2 regions of the Cytobacillus sp. Hz8 genome follow, and region 2 is predicted to be linked to the other one. Evidence: a T-box and tRNA genes for the amino acid it is inferred to sense, from the RefSeq annotation. Region 2 holds a T-box; the other holds one or more tRNA genes.
The links. The T-box of region 2 lies ahead of leuS (leucine--tRNA ligase). A T-box ahead of a tRNA ligase gene usually reads a tRNA of that ligase, here a tRNA-Leu.

Region 1: it has a tRNA-Leu gene. The T-box ahead of leuS (leucine--tRNA ligase) is inferred to sense a tRNA for this amino acid. The anticodon was not compared.

The regions. Positions count from the first base shown of each region.
Region 1 covers NZ_JBHKFI010000038.1:391-5,530, reverse strand. The annotation lists gene ACE38V_RS23160 (DUF1643 domain-containing protein) at 156-710, opposite strand; gene ACE38V_RS23155 (tetratricopeptide repeat protein) at 703-1,194, opposite strand; partial or broken gene ACE38V_RS23150 (transposase) at 1,387-1,536, opposite strand; tRNA gene ACE38V_RS23145 (tRNA-Leu) at 2,056-2,137, opposite strand; gene ACE38V_RS23140 (hypothetical protein) at 2,950-3,117, opposite strand; gene ACE38V_RS23135 (helix-turn-helix domain-containing protein) at 3,265-3,594, opposite strand; tRNA gene ACE38V_RS23130 (tRNA-Leu) at 4,131-4,219, opposite strand; tRNA gene ACE38V_RS23125 (tRNA-Cys) at 4,247-4,320, opposite strand; tRNA gene ACE38V_RS23120 (tRNA-Gly) at 4,333-4,407, opposite strand; tRNA gene ACE38V_RS23115 (tRNA-Gln) at 4,412-4,486, opposite strand; tRNA gene ACE38V_RS23110 (tRNA-His) at 4,752-4,827, opposite strand; tRNA gene ACE38V_RS23105 (tRNA-Trp) at 4,837-4,910, opposite strand; tRNA gene ACE38V_RS23100 (tRNA-Tyr) at 4,914-4,997, opposite strand; tRNA gene ACE38V_RS23095 (tRNA-Thr) at 5,040-5,115, opposite strand.
Region 2 covers NZ_JBHKFI010000009.1:43,596-55,760, forward strand. The annotation lists gene ACE38V_RS12530 (NAD-dependent epimerase/dehydratase family protein) at 1-156, shown strand, start outside; gene ACE38V_RS12535 (NAD-dependent epimerase/dehydratase family protein) at 486-1,403, shown strand; T-box leader at 1,541-1,771, shown strand; gene leuS (leucine--tRNA ligase) at 1,856-4,273, shown strand; gene ACE38V_RS12545 (sporulation protein Cse60) at 4,348-4,530, shown strand; gene ACE38V_RS12550 (BaiN/RdsA family NAD(P)/FAD-dependent oxidoreductase) at 4,581-5,840, opposite strand; gene ACE38V_RS12555 (putative polysaccharide biosynthesis protein) at 6,408-8,024, shown strand; gene ACE38V_RS12560 (hypothetical protein) at 8,087-8,323, opposite strand; gene ACE38V_RS12565 (pseudouridine synthase) at 8,435-9,151, shown strand; gene ACE38V_RS12570 (DeoR family transcriptional regulator) at 9,297-9,518, opposite strand; gene pepV (dipeptidase PepV) at 10,030-11,442, shown strand; gene thpR (RNA 2',3'-cyclic phosphodiesterase) at 11,827-12,165, shown strand, end outside.

The sequences.
Region 1 (5,140 bases), on a different contig from region 2:
TTTATACTTATTATTCTATCAAACAAAAAAACTGTGTGAGTATGGAATCGTACGCATTCCTTACTTACACAGTTAATATTACACTCCCAGAAATTAATCCTCACATCAAAAATAGTAATGCGGGAAGTAACTCTAAATTTATTATTTCTATAAAGTTAAAGCCCCTCAATTTCAAACCCGTAGTCAACTAATGTCCACTTATTGTTAAACCCTCTACTTGGATGCCTCATTATTTTTCCTTTATTATCTTTGAAACACTTTAATTTATCTGAGTACAAACTTAGTGTTTCTTTTAATTTTCTCTTTTCAGTTATCTTTTCACCTCTTGTCCAAGCAATAATTATTATTTCTGAATCCTTGAATACATCTTTTATATATTCCAAATTCAATGCTTCGTAATCTTCATTACGATCTTTCAAATTATCTGGATTTGTCGACATAAAAGAAAATAAATTAAGTACTTTCATGCCTCCCAACCCGTTATCCACAAAGTAATTCATCACATTCATGATAGTAAGGTCCATTTTTATTGAATCAGCCTTACTAGGATTTAGCATTATTATTGTTGCAAAATTATCTGTGTTTTCTTCCCACCACTTCTCTAGCAAATACCTATATTTCTGTTTCCCATCTTGTAAAAAAGTGATTTTTGTTTTCACAACTTTTTCGTCAGTCTCAATCATTTCCTTTACTTTATTTAAATCACCCATTTGTTTTCACATTCTTTCGTCGCGATCTCCTACTGTTCCAACATAAAAAATGTAAATACTGCTCATAAACCTTTAACCTATTTTGAATTATTTCATCGTTTGGATCCATTTGTAAAGCATATTTGAAATAGGCTCTAGCCTTACTGAAATCTTTTTTCATATCATAAGCATGACCTAATTTTTTTACTATATAAAGTAACCCAGGTGTTTCTTCATTGATTTCTTCAAGCAAGTTTATCGCTTTATTTGGCTTATTTACTAAACCATAAGTGATTGCCAGCCGGTATTGAAGATTAATATTATGTGGATTCATTTTTGTCAAATATTCATATAGCATCATTGCTTCGTCATATTTCTTCAGTTCTATATAAATTTTTGCCTTTAAAGAAAATACATTTTCTTTAAATCCATCCCTTCGAATTGCCTCTACCCTATCGATATCAATTTTTTCTATTTGATTTAGACTGTCGTAATATCTTTTCAAATTAAAAGAAACATAAGCCAAGTGATAAATAAGATCCTGTGAACTATTACCATTTTCTTTTTGATAACAAAGTACAGACTCTGCTTCTTCATACCTATGCTCATAGTACAAATTCAAAACCTCTTGAATCCAATCGAGACCTGATAGTTTATCTGTTTCTGGGATTAATGAATAACCTTTCTCCTCTTTGTTTCGTGATGCTGTACGCCTATACAGTGCTCCGAGGTAGTTTTTAGATCCTCTTACAGAATGAGCTGCTTCGGTTAATGCTGATCTTAGATACTTGTTTCCTTTCTTGGTCTTCGCTGATTTCCTCTTTCCTGCACTTTCGTTATGTCCAGGGACTACTATTTTCATTCTCTGTGGTGAAGCATCGATTTTTTCGCTTCATGGATGGCTAACGGGCTTAATCCCCTTCTTTTTCATATGCAATATCACATTTTGCTTTATTACATCACCAGAAATCTCATTTGTAAGCAATGGAATCCTTAGTTCACGTAAAAGGTTTTTAAATGCGTTTAATTCATTCCGATAATATTTCAATGTGTGTTCCCTTAGATTCCTTAGCTCGCAATCCTCTATAAATATTTCAATTAGGTCATCTAAGGAATAGTTCATTTCCGAAAAATCATTAGAAATTAGCCGTATCTCTTCTTTGCTCAGTTCCCCTCTTCTTTCACTCTTGCTTTTCTCCTGCAATTTTTTCTCATTTTTTCTTTTTTTTATTCACTTCTCACCCCACCGTACACGATTATACGCACACGATTTTTGCTATTCGAATCGTGTTCGGAGCATAAGAAAAAGGACTTAGGATATTCTCCTAAACCCTTGAACCTATAGGCTTTTTCCCGCCTTTTTCGATACCGGTGGTCGGGGTCGAACCGACACTCCAGAAGGAACACGATTTTGAGTCGTGCGCGTCTGCCAATTCCGCCACACCGGCATAGTATTAACGTGACAAAATATAATATAACATCAGAATTAGTTTTTGTCAAATAATTTTTTATATAGATCCATAGTATAAAATAAAAGAAAAAAGATGAATTAATTAGATTAGTCTGTTTTATTTTGGAGAATTTCTGTAAATGTATTATTAGAAGTACTGTTTTAAACCAATGTAATATGTCAATTCACCTTTTCATTTCTGTCAGGTAATATGGTCTTTATTGGCTACATATAAAAATAAAAGAAAACAAAGATGGAGTTATCACAATGTGGAGAAATATACTTAAAGTATCGTGCAAGTGTTCAAGATTCCATTGCATTTTTAGCTGTTTTTTCATATTTTAATTAACTTAATTCAGGTAATAATGAAGTTTTTCAAAGAAGAACTAACCAATTTTTTTGATGAAGCTATTACACTAAGCAGGTCAGTTCAATTAAGAATCCTTATTTGAAAGATAAACAGGGGATAAATTAAAATAAAATACAGGATATATTTGGAAGGGGGAATAAATATGCTGAATGATACAAAAAAAGAGAGAGCTTATACTCTTAGCCAATAAATGGTCTTTTGGAATAACCGTGATCTCAGTAATTGCTTTCATAATCTGGTGCTTACTATTAACAGACCATAGAAATACAACTTGGGTATATTATCTTATACCTTTTCTTTTGGTATCGTTTATTTTGGCAGTGATCAGTTTAACTTTAGATAAGAATAATGATAAAAAATCAGTCATTCGAAGTATAATTTCACTATTCTTATCTCTCATCCTTATTTTACTATTAGGATATATCTATATATATCCACTATTATTCCCATTCGGGATACCGCCATTGTAAATTTTTTAGCGACCCCATATCCACTTCTAATATTCCTTCAAAAGTACCAATCTTTTCTTTTGCAGAAGCAACTAGCACTTCATGCCTCCAATAGATAGCTGTTACGTAAGTATAACCAATTGCTTCGCTGTTTTTCAAAGAGATAAACCTTTCTCTTAAAAAACATATAATCAATAAATGAAATCCAATTTAACAGCATTTTATGACTGATACAGCAAAACAACGAAGAGCATTCAAATTTGCGGCATTGCATTTTTCGTCGAAGATTGAATATTAAGGATTCTCTCAGGTTGCATCTTCCAACAAAAACTCCAACAACCCCCTCACTTCATCAGGAATATCCTGTCCTTCCCATTGGTATCCTCTTTTTTTACACACCTCTTTCAGACGATTATGGAGACAGGCATCCATGGTTCTATCATTGGAAAGTCCTAAAATATAATCAACTGATACACCATAAAGTTTAGAAAAACTTATTAATTTTTCTAATGGAGGATGGCGATATTTTGATTCGTAGGAGGCATAGCTTGACTTTTTTATACCTATTTTTCTCCCGACCTCCTCCATCGTATACCCATGCTCCAATCTTAATTCTTTTAGTCGATCTCCATACAATTTCCTCAACCTCTTTTTCTTTACTCTTTGAAATCAAAATGATGAAGCACCTGAAAATTATGTTGTGATGTTCCAATCCCTTTAGCTGAGCCATTCATGTTTTTGTTTATAAAATCTTGGTAACCATCAATATTGATCTCTTCTCTATGATAAAAACGAATGGACTATCCTAGTTAAAAGCTGATTTAAGAAGAGAATGGCAAAAATGTTTTATACATGTGACTGGGCTGGATATCTCCATTATTGTAGAAAAATCATTCTTAGACTGAATTATCTCATCGATGTGATTGATATTTCCAAACACTTTAAATATATATAACCATTATGGTCAATATCGGGTTAAAAAAAACTAGGTCTTAATCATAAAATGGAATATTTTAGTAAATTTCAGTAAATGCTTAGAAACAGGAAATACTGTACAATTTTTCTTTGCACATATTTTAAGGAGGAAATAGAAAAGAGATATTAATTGATGGAGGAACTATTCCAAAATAAAAGTCTTAACCAAATGGTTAAGACTTGAGTATATATGAGAATGGTGCCGAGGACCGGAATCGAACCGGTACGGTAGTCACCTACCGCAGGATTTTAAGTCCTGTGCGTCTGCCAGTTCCGCCACCCCGGCAAATAAACAAAAAAAATGAAAATTTAATGGAGGCGGCAACCGGATTCGAACCGGTGGTAAAGGTTTTGCAGACCTCTGCCTTACCACTTGGCTATGCCGCCAAAAACAAAAAATGGAGCGGAAGACGGGGTTCGAACCCGCGACCCTCACCTTGGCAAGGTGATGTTCTACCACTGAACTACTTCCGCATAATGGCTGGGCTAGCAGGATTCGAACCTACGCATGACGGAGTCAAAGTCCGTTGCCTTACCGCTTGGCTATAGCCCATTGAATAAACTCCACGAAGCACTTCTTCGATTAAGCTTCATGAATAATCATCGCAGAAACATTTAATTGCAAATGAAAAAGCTTCTATGAACAACTCCTGTAGTTAAATGTTTCGACATTCATAAAAATATAACCACAAACCACATCCAAGAGTATCCCTAAACGAATCAACATTCGTTTATATCTAACCACAAACTCTATTCAAGAATATCCTTAAAAGAAACCCTTTACGAGCCACTTAAAAAATAAACTTTTTAAAATATAATGGGGCGATCGATGGGAATCGAACCCACGAGTGTCGGAGCCACAATCCGATGCGTTAACCACTTCGCCACGACCGCCACAATAAATGGCAGGGGTAGTAGGAATCGAACCCACACCAAAGGTTTTGGAGACCTTCGTTCTACCTTTAAACTATACCCCTAAATGGTGGAGGGGGACGGATTCGAACCGCCGAACCCAAGGGAGCGGATTTACAGTCCGCCGCGTTTAGCCACTTCGCTACCCCTCCATATTAACATATAAAATTATTATATCACAATTAACATCTTAGTGGTGCCGGCCAGAGGACTTGAACCCCCAACCTACTGATTACAAGTCAGTTGCTCTACCAATTGAGCTAGGCCGGCATCTACTTAATCATATAAGATTTAT
Region 2 (12,165 bases):
ATTGATTCCGCTCGAACAAAAGAGAGAATCGGAGATATAAAGCATAGTTGCTTAGATAATCACAAGATAGTTCAAACATTGAAATGGGTTCCTCAAATAGATATTTTAGAAGGTTTATCGAAAACGTATGCTTATCAACTCCAAAAAGTAAATTGAGTTTTTCATTCCGGTTGTGCTTCATATAAAGTGAAACTTCCATCAGTGGGGGTTTTCGACGCACAGGACGTGAAGTGTGCAGACTTATGTGTTGACGTCGCGCTTTTAGTCTGCCATTCATCCCCCACTGATGGTTAGTTACGCAGAGCCTGATTGATTTTTCTAAGGGCTGAATCCCAAAGAAAAATCTTATTTCACTTATCACGCTCAAGGGACGCCACATCCTGTGGCTTCGCCTGACTAGGACCTCCTGTCCGTTAAGAGTGGGATAAAACAGATACTAGATGATTCCATCTGTCACCATATTTCAAGAAAGGTAGAGACTTAAAATGAGTCGACAGCAAAGAATCATGATTACTGGAGCTAGTGGTTTTACTGGCATTCATGCATGTGAGCATTTTTTAAACAAAGGTTATCAAGTAATAGGGGTAGTTAGAAGGAAGACACTTTCATTTGAACATCAGGGAATGCTGATTGAGAAATGTGATTTAACCAATAAACAAGGGGTTGATGCACTTATTCACAAAACTAAGCCACATTTTCTCCTTCATCTTGCAGGTCAAAATCATGTCCCTACTTCGTGGAAGGAACCGCTTGCGACTTTTGAAAACAACGTTGTTTCGACCGCCTATCTCATTGAATCCATTCGCGTTCATTTTCCATTTTGTAAAATCATCGTCGTAGGCTCTGCTCTACAATCTGATCTTAATCAAATATCCACTCCAACTCATCCCTATAGTTTTAGTAAATCGATTCAGGTGTTAGCAGCCCAAGCTTGGCAAACCCTCTTTCATATGAATATTATGATTGCTAAACCTTCCAATTTAATCGGTCCAGGTCCATCAAAAGGAGTCTGCTCTATTCTTGCTGAAAAAATTGCAAAGATGGAGTTTTGTGACGTAAGTAAATTTTTAGAGGTTAGTAACTTATTGGCAAAGCGGGATTTCCTTGATGTGCGAGATGCAGTTTTAGCCTATGATTATATGTTTGCAAAGGGAGAAGCGGGAAAAATATATGATGTTTGTTCGGGGAACCCGAGAACCTTAAAGGAAATCATAAACGTTTTTCATTCCATGGCAACAGTCAATTTTCAGTTTAAGGGTTTACAAGATGAGAATGAAAAGCTTGAGTCCATTAAGCCTCTAGAGTTACAAAATATAGGCTGGAGTCAGAAAATACAATTAAAGCAATCTCTAAACGATATTTTAACAGAAAAGCGAAATATAGTATCATCTCTTCCATCTTAAAAGCCAACTCATCGATGAGCTGGCTTTTTCTTTCAAAAAAATAGAATCGAAGAAAGTGAATAAAAGAACTTGACAACAATTTTTTGACGACTTGCATATTCAAATTAAATTTAATACAATATGACTATATTTTATAAAAAATGACTATGACGAGGAATAGTAATAGTGAAAAGCCTGTTTTAGAGAATTGACGGCTGGTGAGAGTCAATCAGGCCCATTATGAACTCACCTCTTGAGTTGCAAGTATGAACCCTAACATAGTAATGCTTGCCGTTTACCGCGTTAAGGATGAATGAAGCGAGTGACTTAAATTCGTCACTAATGTGGGTGGTACCGCGGGAGAAGATACATAAACTCTCGTCCCTATAGGGATGAGAGTTTTTTTATTTAAAAAGCTCAATAAAATGAACAAATATATTTGGCTATATTTAGAATTTAGGAGGAAAAAAACGATGAGCTTCAATCATCAAGAAATTGAAACAAAATGGCAAAAATATTGGGAAGAATCCAAAACCTTTAAAACAACAGAAGATAAAGGGAAACGTAAATTCTATGCATTAGATATGTTCCCATATCCATCTGGTGCCGGTCTTCATGTGGGGCATCCTGAGGGATATACGGCAACAGATATTTTATCAAGAATGAAACGAATGCAAGGCTATAATGTTCTTCATCCAATGGGATGGGATGCATTTGGGCTTCCTGCAGAACAATATGCATTAGATACAGGGAATGACCCAGCTGATTTCACTAAGTTAAATATTGAAACATTCCGTCGCCAAATTAAATCATTAGGTTTCTCCTATGATTGGGACAGGGAGGTCAATACAACAGACCCAGATTATTATAAATGGACGCAATGGATTTTTTTAAAGTTATTTGAAAAAGATTTAGCCTATATTGATGAAGTAGCTGTTAATTGGTGTCCAGCACTTGGCACCGTGCTTGCCAATGAAGAAGTCATTGATGGAAAAAGTGAACGCGGTGGGCATCCAGTTGAACGCCGCCCAATGAAGCAGTGGATGTTAAGAATTACTGCTTATGCGGATCGTTTATTAGAGGATCTTGAAGAGTTAGATTGGCCTGAAAGCTTAAAGGATATGCAACGAAATTGGATTGGCCGCTCTGAGGGTGCCGAGGTTACATTCCATATTGACGGATTAGACGATACATTCACAGTATTTACTACGAGACCAGATACCTTATTTGGTGCGACATACACTGTACTTGCACCAGAGCATGCCCTAGTTGAAAAAATTACAACAACAGAGCAAAAAGATGCCGTAGAAGCTTACTTAGATCAAATAAAATCTAAAAGCGATCTTGAGCGTACAGATTTAGCGAAAGAAAAAACAGGAGTCTTCACTGGAGCATTTGCGATTAATCCAGTAAACGGTGAAAAAATGCCGATTTGGATTGCTGATTATGTATTAGTAAGTTATGGAACAGGAGCTATTATGGCGGTTCCAGGTCATGATGAACGCGATCATGAATTTGCACTTAAATTTGACTTGCCAATTAAAGAGGTTGTTGCAGGTGGAGATGTCATCAAAGAAGCATATACTGGAGAAGGCCTACATGTGAACTCTGATTTCTTGAATGGATTAAATAAAGAAGAAGCGATTCAAAAAATCATATCTTGGCTCGAGGAAAAAGGTATTGGAACGAAAAAGGTGACCTATCGTCTTCGTGATTGGTTATTTAGCCGTCAAAGATATTGGGGTGAACCTATTCCAATTATTCACTGGGAAGATGGGACAATGACAGCTGCACCAGAGGAAGAGCTGCCATTAATGCTTCCAAAAACAAAAGAAATCAAGCCATCAGGTACAGGAGAATCTCCATTAGCCAATATCGAGGATTGGGTGCATGTTGTGGATCCTGTTACGGGGAAAAAAGGTCGTCGTGAAACGAATACGATGCCACAATGGGCAGGAAGCTGCTGGTATTATCTACGTTATATTGACCCGAAAAACGAGCAAGCGCTCGCTGATCTTGAAAAGTTAAAGGAATGGCTCCCTGTCGATATTTATATTGGTGGTGCAGAGCATGCGGTTCTTCACTTGTTATATGCTCGTTTCTGGCATAAATTCCTTTATGACATTGGGGCTGTGACGACAAAAGAACCATTCCAACGATTATTTAATCAAGGTATGATTCTTGGTGAAAATAATGAAAAAATGAGTAAATCAAAAGGCAATGTCGTGAATCCTGATGAAATTGTCAATACTCATGGTGCTGATACATTACGATTATATGAAATGTTCATGGGACCACTAGATGCTTCTATTGCATGGTCTACCAATGGGCTTGATGGTTCTCGCCGTTTCCTAGATCGCATTTGGCGATTATTAGTGGAAGAGGATGGAAACTTAAGTCCAAAGATTCAAGATACAGATGAAGCAAATAGTCTGGAAAAGATCTATCATCAAACTGTGAAAAAGGTGACAGAGGATTTTGAAGGACTTCGCTTTAATACCGCGATTTCGCAAATGATGGTCTTTATTAATGAAGCCTATAAAGCAACTATACTTCCTAAATCCTATATTGAAGGATTTGTTAAAATGCTATCTCCAATTTGCCCTCATGTAGCAGAAGAATTATGGGAGAAGCTTGGGTATAGTGGAACTGTTTCTTATCAAGCATGGCCAGCCTATGATGAAGCGAAGCTAGTCGATAATGAAGTGGAAATCGTTGTTCAGATTAATGGAAAAGTAAAAGCCAAAATGATGGTTCCAACCGGTATGAAAAAGGAAGAATTAGAGCAATTAGCGATGGATGATCATAAGGTCAAAGAACAGATTGATGGGAAAACGATTCGTAAGGTGATTGCTGTACCAGGTAAACTTGTTAATATTGTGGCAAACTAAAAAAATTATCCCTTTCCTGAATAAAATCCTTCCATTTTGGGTAGGAATGTGAAAAAGAGAGGGAGAGGGAAAAAATGATTCAAGTAAAACTGTTCGACCAAGAGCACGAAAAAGACCTTGAAATCGAAATGAATCGTTTTTTAGAGACGATCGAAGAGAAAAAGCTATTAGATATTAAATATAATATTGCAGCAATGCAGGAAGATGAAGATGATCAAATTTATTGTTTTTCTGCTATGATCATTTATAGAGCTTGATTCGGTTTGATGGAATCAAGCTCTTTTTTATGATGAAGCATGGCTTAGGATCATTCATGTAAAGCATATTTCGCTGCATTTATCCCTGCAAGTCTGCCGGTTACAAGAGCAGAGGTAATGTTGTAACCACCTGTATAGCCATGGATGTCTAAGATTTCTCCACAGAAATATAAGCCGTTCATGAATTTAGAAGCCATTGTTTGTGGCTCTATTTCCTTCACAGAAACACCTCCACCTGTTACAAATGCTTTCTCTAAAGGCAATGTACCATTTACTTGAAATTGAAATTGTTTGCATAAATGAACAAATCCCCTGATTTTTTCATTGGAAAGGTTGGCTCCGATCGTGAGCGGATCCATTTCGCTTTTTTCAAAGAGAAATAGAAGATAACGTTCAGGAAGCAACCCTTTAAAAATATTTTTAATGCTCTTTTTTGGTTCTGTCTTGACCATTTTTAAGACTTCCTGAAAAAGCTCGTCTTCTTTTTTGGAAGGAATCGCATCAATATTCATGGTTACATTTGCTATATTCCATTTTTTCATCGCTTTCACGACAAATTGACTGCAGCGTAAGACGGCTGGACCGCTTATGCCAAAATGGGTAAAAAGCATATCCATTTGATGAGTGATTAAGGGTTTTCCTTTTGGATTTAGTACACTTAAATTGATATCCCTTAAAGATAACCCCTGCAATATTTTATTGTGGATGAACGGTTCATTTGAAGTAAGCGGCACTTCAGTAGGGAATAAATCTGTGATCATATGTCCAGCTTTTTGGGCCCAAGCATATCCATCTCCTGTGGATCCGGTATGGGGAACCGATTTTCCACCAACGGCAATAACGACGGCATGACTTTTAAAACTTTGACCATTTTGTAGTTTGACTGTTATATGGCTATCATAATCAATATCCATAACTGGAGCGTTTGTCATCAATTTCACCTGTAGCTCTTTTATTCGATTGATGAGTGCATCAATGACTGATTGAGCCTTATTGGAAACAGGGAACATCCGGCCATGATCTTCTTCCTTCAACTTGATTCCGAGATTTTCAAAAAATGTAATAATATCTTCATTGTTAAAGATGGAAAAGGCGCTATAGAGGAATCGACCATTCCCTGGAATATGCTTGACTATTTCATCAATCGGCAATCGATTGGTTACATTGCAGCGACCACCTCCTGAAATAGCTAGCTTCCGTCCTAGCTTGTCTCCTTTATCGATAAGAAGCACTTTTGCTCCTTGCTCACCAGCTGCGATGGAAGCCATTAATCCTGCAGGGCCACCACCGATAACAATCACATCAAACATAGATTCACCAACTTCATATTTTTCATTACTAAACGTGTTCAATTATTATAAAACAAATGCAAGCCGATAAAAAGTTTATTGATCCTTTATTTGAAGGTAATATTCTCAAATATTGCAGTTTATTAAAAAAATTCTTACGTTTGAATACACGTAAACTCCTAAGGGATTTGCGAGAAAAGAAAAATCCATTAGGAGCGTACGCGACCTGAGGGAGGTTCGCTGCATGCTAGCAGAAAGTGAAGTTATTCAGATTTGGATTTTGATAAGCCATAGTAAAATAGCTTATTTGAAAATCCAATATAAAGAAATTCTTCTTTAAGTCAAACTGGCGAATTGGAGGAAAGAAGGGTAAACTACAAATAGTGTGTATCAAAAACATGTAGAAAATAGTTCACAGATTTTGTATAAATATCTATGTTAAAATGTTTATTTGAAATGCTATTTTATGAATAATTATGATAAAGATTTCAGATGAGATGATGGTAGCATTATTCTTTTCTGATAAAGTTTTTGGTACTTTAAGCATAAAGTGTTTACTTTATGCATTTTAGGTTAGGAAGGGATTTTATGTCATCGAAGCTTTTGAGAGGAACTTTCATTCTAACATTGGGGACTTTTTTATCAAAATTTCTCGGGCTCTTTTATGTCATACCTTTTTATGCAATTGTCGGTAAGCATGGGACCGTATTATATCAATATTCATATGTCCCATATACGATATTTATCAGTATTGCGACAGCTGGTGTACCGCTAGCGGTATCGAAATTTATCTCGAAATACAATGCAATGGGAGAATATGCTGTAGGACGTAAGCTATTTAAATCAGGGCTGATTATAATGATGATCAGCGGGATTGTTTCATTTTTAATCCTTTATTTTGCAGCACCAATCCTTGCAGGGATGACGATTAATGATAAGGATTTAACCTCAAGTGTGGATGATGTGGCAACCGTGATTCGTGCCGTCAGTTTCGCTTTGATTATCATTCCGTTCATGAGTTTAATTCGCGGTTTCTTCCAAGGACATCAATCAATGGGACCTTCCGCAGTCTCGCAGGTGATTGAGCAGCTTGTTCGAATCATCTTCCTGCTTGCAGGAGCTTTCATTGTCTTAAAGGTGATGAAGGGAAGTCTAATTTCTGCTGTAAGTGTTGCAACATTTGCTGCTTTTATCGGAGGAATTGGAAGTCTTGCTGTCCTTATTTGGTATTGGTATAAGCGGAAACCATATCTCGATGAACTTTTACTTGAGAATCATGGCGACATGGAGATCTCTCTTCGTGAAATGTATAAGGAAATTATTCTTTATGCAGCACCTTTTGTGCTGGTGGGAATCGCCAATCCATTATTCCAATTTATCGATCAGCTCACCTTTAATAGAGCGATGGTAGAGATTGGTTTAGAGAAGCTGTCAGAGGATGCTCTGTCTATTCTAAATTATCAATCACATAAGCTAGTGATCATTCCGGTATCTTTAGCAACGGCCTTTTCATTAACACTTGTTCCAAGTGTAACAAAATCCTTTATTGCTGGGGAATTTAAAGAGTTAAATCGTCAATTAAATCAAACTTTTCAGGTCATGTTATTTCTAACTTTACCGGCTTCCATTGGATTATCTATGCTAGCTGAACCTATTTATACCGCTTTCTATGGATATGACCCAATGGGGGGAGTGGTTCTTGGGCATTATGCCCCTGTTGCTATATTATTTTCACTTTACTCTGTTACAGCAGCCATTCTTCAAGGAATTAATGAACAGAGATTTACGATATTAAGCTTATTAGTTGGCATTCTGCTTAAATTGAGTTTGAATATCCCTTTAATCAAATTATTTCAGACAGATGGAGCGATTATGGCCACTTCTACAGGATATTTAGCTGCTATCATCATTAACTTGATTGTGATTAAAATATTCTCGAAATACCAATTTCGCTTGGTTTGGAGAAGAAGCCTGCTTATTATTATTTTTACGGCTATTATGTATGCCTTGGTTAAAGCGGTTTATATTATTCTTACCATGTTTTTATCATCTGAATTGCGGATGCAGTCCCTGATTATTATTGGTACTTGCGCAGCGGTCGGAGTCTTGGTTTACTTTTACTTAGGGTATAAGACGAAATTGATTAATTTCTTATTCGGTGAAAGAGCAGATCGGTTAAAGAAGAAGTTAAGAATATTTGGTTAAACTAGAAAAGTCTGTTGATATAAAAAGGAGGCCCTGAAGAATCAGACAGCCTCCTTCTTTTGTTAATATTGTGCGTATTCATCCCTAATTCCTAATCGTCTTTCAATACGATCCAATCTCCTGTTAATACGGTCAACTTGATTGTCTAAACGCTCTACACGACGATCAAGCTGATCTAAACGTCGATTGATATTTCCAAATCCCCCTCCTGGGAAGACACCACCAGGAAAGCTTTGTGTTCTTGGATCAGCAGGCGGATAAAATTCATATCCTTGTTGTTGTTGTTGAGGGTAATACATCACACCATCTCCTTAGCATTTTTCTAAACCATGTTAGCAGTCTATGCTCTTTTAAAACTTAGGTAACGGATATTCGCCCAGTTTTTTGTGAAAATGGAGGAAATAAAAAATATGAGAATTGATAAAATGCTTGCCAATCTAGGCTTTGGAAGTAGGAAGGAAGTTAAAAAGCTTTTAAAGGATGGTCAGATTATGGTAAATGATATGGCCATCAAGGATGCAAAACAGCATGTTAACCCGCAGATAGATGTGGTGATGGTAAACGGAGAGATCGTTGAATATAAAGAGTTTATTTATTTAATGATGAATAAACCTCCTGGAGTAATCTCAGCAACAGAGGATATGGAGATGGAAACGGTTATTGATTTATTAGAAGAAGAGGATCGAGTCTTTGCGCCTTTTCCTGTGGGTAGACTAGATAAAGATACGGAAGGGCTTTTATTATTAACCAATGATGGTCAGCTTGCCCATCGCTTGCTTTCGCCCAAAAAACATGTTCCCAAAACCTATTTTGCTATTATTGATGGAGTTGTGACAGATCAGGATATTTCAAGTTTTAAAGCAGGAGTTGTATTGGAAGACGGATATGTAACAAAGGCAGGCGAATTAACTATTCTCCATTCAGGGATTCGTTCAGAGATTGAATTAACCATCACGGAAGGAAAATTTCATCAAGTGAAACGAATGTTTGAGGCGGTTGGAAAACGGGTGATTTACTTAAAAAGACTATCAATGGGGCCTTGCGTTTTAGATGAGGATTTAGAGCTTGGAGAATATCGAGAGTTGACGGAAGAAGAAATACAACTGCTACGGGATTATGAAAAATAAATAAAAAGAGATGTTCTCTCAAAAAAGGGTTCTCATTTTGACAATGTGAAAAAGATTTTGGTTCAGAATGAACGATCATTTGTTTCTAATGTTACCCTAACTTTGAGAGCCATCTCAATAAGGAAAATTGTATTTATTGCTATTCTTAAGATGATATTTTCACTTTCTTCTCTGTTGTTGTCCATTTTCCCCTGCTAGGGCTTTCCACTAGGTCATTATACGCTAGAACATTCAAATCCCTTTGAATCGTACGAGGGGTAATACCAAATTCATCTACAAGCTCCTGAGTTGTAACGGTACCATGCTTACTAATAAACATGTAGACTGATTTAATACGGTTTAACATCCGGTTAGTCGAAGGTTTCAAAAAACCACTCCCTATCCATTTTTCAAACCTGGGGCAAAATCCAGCAACGACAGCTTCATGAAGATATAGAATTATGTAATTTTCTTTTCCCCAGACAACCCCTTTTTTTAAAATCGTCTAAGAATTCTAGATGTTTCACTACACTATTATTGTAGCTTTATTTGCAAAAAATTTCTAGACCTTCGTACTGATTTAGTCGAAATTTATTCCAACAGTGGATCGATGAAAACCACCTCCTATAGTTGTTGTACTATACAATAATGAATAGGACAAGGAAATTATGATAAAAAATTCATTTTTTGGAATTTTTCAACTATGATAAGTATATCGGATTGCATAGGGCAATCGCTTGCAAAATCAGGATTAAATCGATATTCTCAAAATTAGGAGAAGCGCTCGCTATTTTGATTTTTACGGGTAATAAGGCTTCACTGAAGAAAATTCCTCATTACGCTTCTTAATGGGTATAAGGGATAATTTACAGAATGAATACATACAAATGAGGAGGATTATGATGAGCATTGATTGGATGCAAGAAGTAGATTCAAGAAAGGAATCCTTAATAGAGGATGCAAAAAAACTCTTAAAAATTAAAAGTGTTCTAAATGAAGAACATATGACGCCTGAAGCTCCCCTCGGAAAAGGAGTTAAGGAAGCTTTAGACTTTATGTTAAAGCTTGGAGAGAAGGATGGTTTTACGGCTAAAAATGTAGGCAACTTAGCTGGACATTTAGAGTTTGGACATGGAGAAGAATTAATCGGGATTTTGTGTCATGTAGATGTGGTTCCAGAAGGTGATGGCTGGACGAGCGATCCATATGAAGCGGAAATTCGTGAGGGGAAAATCTATGCCCGTGGTGCTATTGATGATAAGGGACCAACAATGGCTGCTTATTATGCCATGAAAATCGTGAAAGAGCTTGGCTTACCATTAAATAAACGCGTGCGAATGATTATTGGAACGGATGAAGAAAGTGATTGGCGTTGTGTTGATCATTACTTCGAAAATGAAGAAATGCCAACAATGGGGTTTGCACCAGATGCGGATTTTCCTATTATCTTTGCTGAAAAAGGAATTTCAGATTTTGATCTTGTGCAAACAAAAAACGATCGGTTGGATCATGAGGGAAAAACAAAAGTAATCAGCTTTTCATCAGGACTTAGATATAATATGGTCCCGGATTTTGCTAAGGCAACTATTGCTAGTGACGATCTTGATGCAGTGAAACAAAAATTTGAAAACTTCCTTCAAGAAAAAGCAGTGAAGGGTCAAGCTCAATTAGATAATGGCGAAATCAATCTGGAAGTAGAAGGAAAATCAGCTCACGGTATGGAACCAGAACATGGAGTGAACGCTGGCTTCATTTTAGCTGATTTTATCACAACTCTTGCGATTGATGTTCAGGCCGAAAAGTATTTTGAATTTATTTCAAAGTATTTTTTAGGGGACTCAAGAGGAAAACGCTTAGGTGTTGCCTATGCAGATGATATTACTGGGGATTTAACCATTAATGTTGGAAAAATGAGATATGAGCAAGAAACAGGTGGTACTTTAGGATTGAATTTACGCTACCCAGTTACAAATGAAATGGATGAAACAAAAAAGAAAATTGAAAGTGCGATTGAAAAAGATGGCTTCAGATTAGAGAACTATTCGGATTCAAAACCGCACCATGTTGATGAAAAGGAATTTCTTATTCAAACATTAAAGAAGGTATACGAGGAACAAACGGGGGAAAAAGCGGAGTTGATTTCTATTGGAGGAGGCACTTATGCACGTGCCTTAAAAACGGCTGTTGCATTTGGTCCGCTTTTTCCAGGACGTCCTGATGTCGCTCACCAAAAGGATGAATATATGGACATCGAAGACCTCTATAAGGCAACCGCGATATACGCGCAAGCAATTTATGAATTAGCAAAATAATTGGGGAAAGTCCATTTTTATAGTTGCTATTTTGTTATTATTATTCATGCCACAGTCCTTGGTACTGTGGCATTTTTGTATCCATTTTGAGAAATGCACGTCTAGTGTATTTTTTGAAAGATGATATATTTGGAAAAGATACTTACAAGGGGGAAACGGGAAAATTCAAGAGTGCATTTAAAGTAAAAAAGAAGAAAGTAGTAAAAAGTTTTTATCAGAATTGGTCAAATGGACAAAATATCAATAAGTTGAAAGCACTATGACTAAAGCGAATATTCGATGAAGAAATTTGTACTTCTCGTTCATCAACATGGATTTGGGCTCTATTTTTTATTAGGAAATTAATTTTGAATTTGATAAAATAATGGAAATGGAGGATTGTTGATGGAGAACAGACAACATTATTTTTTTGCCATTCGTCTACCTTTGGAAATAAAACAAAAATTATCTTTAATGTGTCAGAGAATAATTGAGCCATTTCCTTTTAAAAGGTGGGTACATGAGCAGGACTATCATATTACGTTAGCTTTTTTGGGTGGAGCGCCTCAAGAAACTTTGGATAGAGCGAAAGAGAATGTGGCCTCTAAGTTGCATAGCCACACTTCATTTCCCTTAGCGATTAATCATTTAGGGGTATTCGGTAAGAAGGATGCACCGAGAATTTTTTTGGCTGGACTAGATAAAGAACAAAGGCTGGATGATTTAAGAGCGGATGTTTATAAA